Regions from separate parts of the Pseudovibrio sp. FO-BEG1 genome, predicted to be linked through region 1. Evidence: riboswitches for the same ligand, from Rfam matches in the RefSeq annotation. Region 1 holds a riboswitch; the other holds the start of a gene.
What was found. A riboswitch is a leader RNA that binds a small molecule or an ion and turns the genes downstream of it on or off. The one in region 1 is predicted to bind cobalamin.
Positions count from the first base shown of each region.

Region 2: linked by a shared signal. The riboswitch ahead of nrdH (glutaredoxin-like protein NrdH) and the one ahead of cobU (bifunctional adenosylcobinamide kinase/adenosylcobinamide-phosphate guanylyltransferase) in region 1 are both predicted to bind cobalamin.

Region 1 is NC_016642.1:3,813,365-3,816,663, forward strand. It holds gene cobN (cobaltochelatase subunit CobN) at 1-162, opposite strand, end outside; gene cobW (cobalamin biosynthesis protein CobW) at 162-1,334, opposite strand; gene cobU (bifunctional adenosylcobinamide kinase/adenosylcobinamide-phosphate guanylyltransferase) at 1,331-1,891, opposite strand; cobalamin riboswitch at 2,027-2,247, opposite strand; tRNA gene PSE_RS17060 (tRNA-Asn) at 2,496-2,570, shown strand; gene PSE_RS27395 (hypothetical protein) at 2,673-2,822, shown strand; gene PSE_RS17065 (hypothetical protein) at 3,281-3,299, shown strand, end outside.
Region 2 is NC_016642.1:2,462,890-2,466,188, forward strand. It holds gene PSE_RS26695 (nuclear transport factor 2 family protein) at 1-278, opposite strand, end outside; gene PSE_RS11350 (LysR substrate-binding domain-containing protein) at 413-1,339, opposite strand; cobalamin riboswitch at 1,637-1,833, shown strand; gene nrdH (glutaredoxin-like protein NrdH) at 1,935-2,156, shown strand; gene nrdI (class Ib ribonucleoside-diphosphate reductase assembly flavoprotein NrdI) at 2,161-2,565, shown strand; gene nrdE (class 1b ribonucleoside-diphosphate reductase subunit alpha) at 2,547-3,299, shown strand, end outside.

The DNA of each region.
Region 1 (3,299 bases):
AAGCCGCAGGGAGTAGCCCTCATGCTGGGCATGGGCGGCCGCAAGGCCAGCAAGCTCTGTGTCCGCTGCGCTTAAAAACACAACATCCGCAGGCGTCTGCCCCAGATCGACAGCCTCTTCTCCATCATCCAATCGGCGTGATTGCCCGACAAGTACGTGCATCAGGCAGAAACCAACTCAAATTCACTCAGCGCAGCATTCACGCTATGCTTGTCCAATCCTGCAAGACCAATCACAACCAGCTTGGAATGGCTTTCACTGCCAGCCGCAAACCAGGCTTCCACACGTGGGCCAACCGCCTGCACCAGCACCGGCGCCACTTTGCCTTCCACCACCACACTGCCTTTAATCCGCAGCACGCCGGAAACCTTCATGGCCGCCTCCACCTGAGCTTTCACCTCCTCAATGGAGGCAAACCGGCGGGTTGGCAGCACAAAACTCTCAAAGTCATCATGGGAATGATCGTGATGATGATGGTGGTGGTCGTGGTCGTGGTCGTGGTCGTGGTCGTGGTCGTGGTCGTGGTCGTGGTCGTGGTCGTGGTCGTGGTCGTGGTCGTGGTCGTGGTCGTGGTCGTGAGCATGCTGCGCTTCATGATGAGAAAGACGCAAGTCCATATCATCCTCTGCCCCGGCATCCCGGCCCAGCAGAACATCCAGTGCCAGCTCACCATGAGAGGTAGCCACAATCTCAACCCCATCGCGCAAACGGCCATTGATGGTTGCCTTCACCGCAGCAAGCTCTTCATCAGTCAAAAGATCTGCTTTGGAAAGCACAACAAGGTCGGCGCAGGTCAGCTGGTCAGCAAACAGCTCTTCTACCGGGCTTTCATGGTCCAGCGCCTCATCTGCAGCACGCTGCGCCGCAACCGCCTCTTCATCAGAGGCTACCTTGCCAGCAGCAACTGCTGGCGCATCCACCACAGTCACCACACTATCGACGGTGACGCGCGGTTTCACGGAAGGCCAATTAAATGCCCGCACCAAAGGCTGCGGCAAAGCCAGACCAGAGGTCTCAATCACGATCACATCCGGTACTTGCTCCCGCTCCAGAAGCATTTCCATGGTTGGCAGAAAATCATCCGCCACCGTACAGCAGATGCAGCCATTGGCCAGCTCCACCACTTCCTCAGCTGAACAATCCGGATCAGCACAACCATTGACCAGCGATCCATCAAAGCCCATCTCGCCAAACTCGTTGACGATGAGCGCAATGCGCTTGTCCTGCGCTTTCATCAAAAGACTGCGGACCAATGTGGTTTTTCCGGCACCCAGAAAACCAGTGATAATGACAGCAGGAATTTTTTTAGAAGGGGCAGCAAAAGAAACAGTCATAGGGAAATCTCCGGAAAAACAGCAGGCTTCAGCTGCAACGGTTGACCGGCAGCAACAAACATCACGTAGTGGCAAAACTCAGCGATACGCTGGTTGAGGCGCCCGGCCTCATCACGAAAGGCGCGGGCCATGGCGTTTTCAGGCACAATGCCCATGCCCACCTCATTGCCAACAAACACAACGGGGCATGGCAGATCGGAGAGCACAGCACGCAGCTGCTCAAGCTCAACGCTCCAGTCCCGCTGGGCATGCATAAGGTTGGAAAGCCAAAGCGTTAGGCAATCAACGAGGATGGCGCACTCCGCATGGGCATGCTCTTTCAGCACGCGCACAAGCTCCAGCGGCTCCTCAACAGTGTCCCAAAGGTCGCCTCGCTGCATCTTATGATGCGCGATACGTTCCTCCATTTCACCATCAAAGGCCTGGCCTGTCGCAATATAAGTCGGGCGTCGCCCGCTGCTTAAAACCAGTTTTTCCGCATATACGCTTTTCCCGGAACGAGCACCGCCCGTTACGAGACAATGGCGAACGCAAAGGTCGCCGCTCTGTTCAGCCATCTGAATTAGCTGATCAGCAAGCGCATGGAAGCCGAAGCTTCACTCAAAGAATATGAAAGTACAGCAGCTGTCTCACACGGAGACAGGGAAATATGTGTCATGAGCACCTCTCGCCGTCCACCCGACAGCAGTCCTATGTCAAATCATATCTCCAGCCGGTCTCCTGGCTTGCGGCTCTGTCGATCACAGCCCCTTCCCAGCCTTAAGAAAGGCCAGTGGGATTATCGCAATGATCTCGCCGCTCACAGTTGCGGGGGCAGCTGCGGCTTACTTCCATATATATGGAACCGCATTCCCGTTTAATCCTTCCGCCTGGAGCCTCGGCACAGACGAAAAGAAACTGGAGTTCTGGGCTTAAGTGTGGGGCGCAATCAGCTCCCCTGTCAATTGTCTTTGTGAGGATTCCAACATCACCGGAAAATCAAACCCGCAAAATCCGCGGTTTTTGGAGATTTCTGGCTAACCCCCTTGGATATCTCAATAAAAAAAACGAGAAACTGTCCACAAATCGAAAAATTCCTAAAAAACGACTTGGCAAACACACCATGCCTCTGTAAAAGCCTCCTCACGCAAACGGCGAGGCAAACTCGCAAGGGTGTCATGATCCCCGGTAGCTCAGTGGTAGAGCAAGCGGCTGTTAACCGCTTGGTCGCTGGTTCGAATCCGGCCCGGGGAGCCATCCTTTTTGAATTTCCCCTCCCCTTTAAATCAGTGTTTCATCTCACAGAATTCGTGCGCGCGCGTCTAACCCTACAATAATAAAAACAGTGGGTAGAAAACCATGTTCACGCGCAGCGAAACCGCAGCACTGGCAAGTGCCGCAGGCCGAAGAAACGGAGTCCATCTGGGTAGAACTCTCTTCCGCACAAAAGCGGAGGCACTCCATTTCGCCGCAAAACTCACCCTGATCCTGCATATGGCAACCAACTAGCCAAGCAACGCCTCCCCAAATTATCGGGGAGTTCATAAGCTGGGAGAGCTGTGCATATCACGCAGCACTTAAAACGCCGCACTACAGGCAGGCGCACCCCACACAAAAGGGGCAGAAATGAAGCGCTGTTGTTTCAAAAACTTAAGCCACTTGAAAAAATAAGTGATTTTTTTGCCAATGAGAGAAACTGAGACATCCATCACAGTTCTCTCCATTTCATATAGCAAATCAACACAATGAAAATTTTATACAATAGCAATTAAATAAGCTGAAAGTATAAATACGCGAAACATAATTTATATACAATTATTATGGCATAGATACTCTAAGTAAATACGTATACCTCTAATGTATCTGGTGCAATTTATCATAGTCACTACTTCGTGATGACTGTGTTATTGCACACAATAAGGCGCCCCCTCTGGGAAAGTTGCTGCGTGAAAGTCAGGGAGCCATCAATGAGTAGTCTGTTTCCGC
Region 2 (3,299 bases), 1.4 Mb from region 1:
ACGACGATATATCGTTGGCACTCAGCTCTGCCAGCTTCTTCATCAACTCGTATGTCCAAGTTGGTGGTCATATGACGGGTGCGGGGTGTTCCGTCTTCGTACAAGATGACTCGCGTTAGAACCTGATCATACAGGTCCTTGCTGCTATGAACTGGCTCCGAGCCGTCAAAGTGCCAGCTTGCCTCTTTAAACAAGGCGGCGAACCCTTTGAGGTTCCCAGAATCCAGAGTGAAACTATATTGATTGATTAGTCTTTGAATTTGATCTTGCGACCGCATGGGACTGCCTCTGCCATTAGCTTTTGATCTCTCTCATGGAGACCAGAAGGTCAGGCTCAGTCCTACCTTGAGTACAAAATAAAGAACAACATCAGAGATTTCAGCTGACGGCTGAATGAGATTCAGGGCATCACTTACTTTTCAAAGAAACGCTGACCTATCGCGCTATCGCGAAACATATCTGCTTCATCCAGCAGCCAATCCTGAAACACCTGGACTTTCGCCCTGTTAGCTGAAGACTTGGGACAAACCAGATAATAGCTTTTGTTTTTGACAGAGTAATCGAATGGCGCAACCAAGCGTTCTTCTTCCAGGTCTCGTGCTGCTGCGATCAAACTAACCAAAGCAACCCCGTGTCCATCTCTGGCCGCTGAGATGCACATATGCTCTTCGGAAAACGTATTGACTGGTTTTTGTGGAGCAAACCTAAACCCTTGGCTCCTGAACCACCCCTCCCAGCTCGGGTCTTTGTCTGAAAATCCTGTCCACTCATACTGTATCAACTGGCCTTTCTGAAGCATTGATAGCTCTGGCGATGCAGGCAGATAATCTGGGGCACACACAGCTGAAACATAATCATCCAATATCCAGGCAGCGTGTAAGTCAACATGATCGGACTCGCCATATCGGATTGCCAGATCGATGTTGTCTTGTGGAAAGATAAGTAACTCATCGGAGCCCAGAACTTTCACAGCAATCAATGGGTTCTGCTCTGAAAATCGCTTGAGCCGTGGTACAAGCCAGTTTGAGGCAAAGGAGTTGGTGGTGGTAATTGTCAGTGTACCATCAAGGTCATCATTCAAGAGAGCCGCAGACCCGGCATTCAACTTCTCAAAAGCTTCTCGGATAAAAGGGGCGTAAATTTCCCCTTCTTTCGTTAGACGAAGAGATCGCGGCAGACGGTGGAACAACGCCACCCCAAAATGCTCTTCAAGGTTCTTGATCTGATGACTGATTGCCGTCGGCGTTACATGCAATTCCTCCGCCGCATCCTTAAAACTCAGACGCCGCACAACCACTTCAAACGCCTGTATGCTTTTTAAAGAAGGGATTTGAGGCATGGTTCGCTGAAACTCTGTTTGTGAGGCTTTGTTAGGAAATTAATAAATCTAAGATAGTTCAGAGTTTGGTCAAGAATTATGATTTGAAGCTAATCTTACTAATGCGTTTCTCTGAGTTCAAAAGGTTCGTTTACCAAATTTGAGTTGATCAATCGTTAGAATTTTACTGAGAGGGCCATTCTGGATTGGATAAGTTAGATTGTATGTTCAGTCCATTTGCCACTCTGGCGCTTACGGCATTCCACAACAATAAGCTGTGCATAGACTTCTATATGTTGACCGCCTCCTACGCAAATGCACTATATGAGCTATCTTGGTTCTTGCGGGGGTGACTCGCAAGCTAAGAGGGAAGCCGGTGAGATTCCGGGACTGCCCCCGCAACTGTAAGCAGCAAGCGGGCTCTCATTTATGCCACTGGATCGTATTCCGGGAAGGTAGAGAGCCTGTGCCAGAGCTGTGAAGTCAGGAGACCTGCCAAGGGACATTTTAACAACCACGGGCGGAGGGCCTGTTTGGGTTGCGGGCACGTTTGCGTTCCAGCGCAGCGTTGGCCTCTCATCCCCTGCCTCTTCGCCCATGCTACGGGGTTTGAAGCATGAGCATTACCGTATATTCCAAGCCTGCTTGCGTGCAGTGCACCGCTACCACTCGCGCGCTGGACAGCGCTGGAATCTCCTACGACGTGATTGACCTTTCTCAGGACACAGATGCTTTCGCTGCTGTACAGGAGCTTGGGTATCGCCAGGTCCCTGTTGTTGTTGCTGGCGACCAACACTGGGCTGGTTTTCGCCCAGATAAGATAAGCGCGCTCGCCTGATCTCGTGAGCGGGCTGGTCTACTTCTCAAGCCCATCCGGAAACACCCATCGCTTTGTTGAATGCCTCGGCCTATTGGCAGAGCGCATACCGTATCGTGCTTCTGAGCCTATGCCTCAGATGACGCATCCTTTTGTGCTGATTTCGCCAACTTATGCGGACGGCGAAGGGCGAGGGGCGGTGCACAAGCAGGTGATCCGATTTTTGAATGATGCGGCCAATCGAAACCTGCTGCGAGGTGTCATCGCCTCCGGCAACCGAAACTTTGGGGCGTTCTTCGCCCATGCAGGCACAATTATTGCCGCGAAATGCAACTGCCCTTGCCTTTACAAGTTTGAACTTGCTGGCACGGAAACAGACATTGCGCGGGTTCGTCAGGGGTTAGATTTATTTTGGAAACAACACTCTTAGAACAACCGGACAGCGGACAACAGGGTCTTGATTATCACGCGCTGAACGCCATGCTGAACCTCTATGACGCAGAGGGCAAAATTCAGTTTGACGCTGACCGCCAGGCTGCGCGTCAGTACTTTCTGGAACATGTGAACCAGAACACGGTGTTCTTCCATTCTCTGGAAGAGAAACTGTCTTATCTGGTACGCGAGAACTACTATGAAGCAGAGGTTCTGGACCAATATGACCCTGCTTTTGTGAAGGCCATTTTTGTGGCAGCTTATGAACGCAAGTTCCGCTTCCCAACGTTCCTTGGCGCTTTTAAGTTCTACACCAGCTATGCACTCAAGACATTTGATGGCAAACGCTATCTGGAGCGATACGAAGACCGTGTGGTGATGACTGCGCTGGCTCTGTCTCGCGGTGATGAAGACCTGGCTATGTGGATGATGGATGAAATCATCTCCAATCGGTTCCAGCCTGCGACCCCGACTTTTCTGAATGCAGGTAAGAAACAGCGCGGAGAGCTGATCTCCTGTTTCTTGCTTCGTTTGGAAGATAATATGGAGTCCATTGGTCGCTCCATCAACTCCGCCTTGCAGTTGTCTAAGCGTGGTGGCGGTGTCGCTTTGTTGCTGACCAATCTGCGTGAAGCTGGCGCCCCGATTAAGGGCGTTGAGAACCAGTCCTCTGGAGTGGTGCCTGTGATGAAGCTACTGGAAGACAGCTTCAGTTATGCCAATCAACTGGGC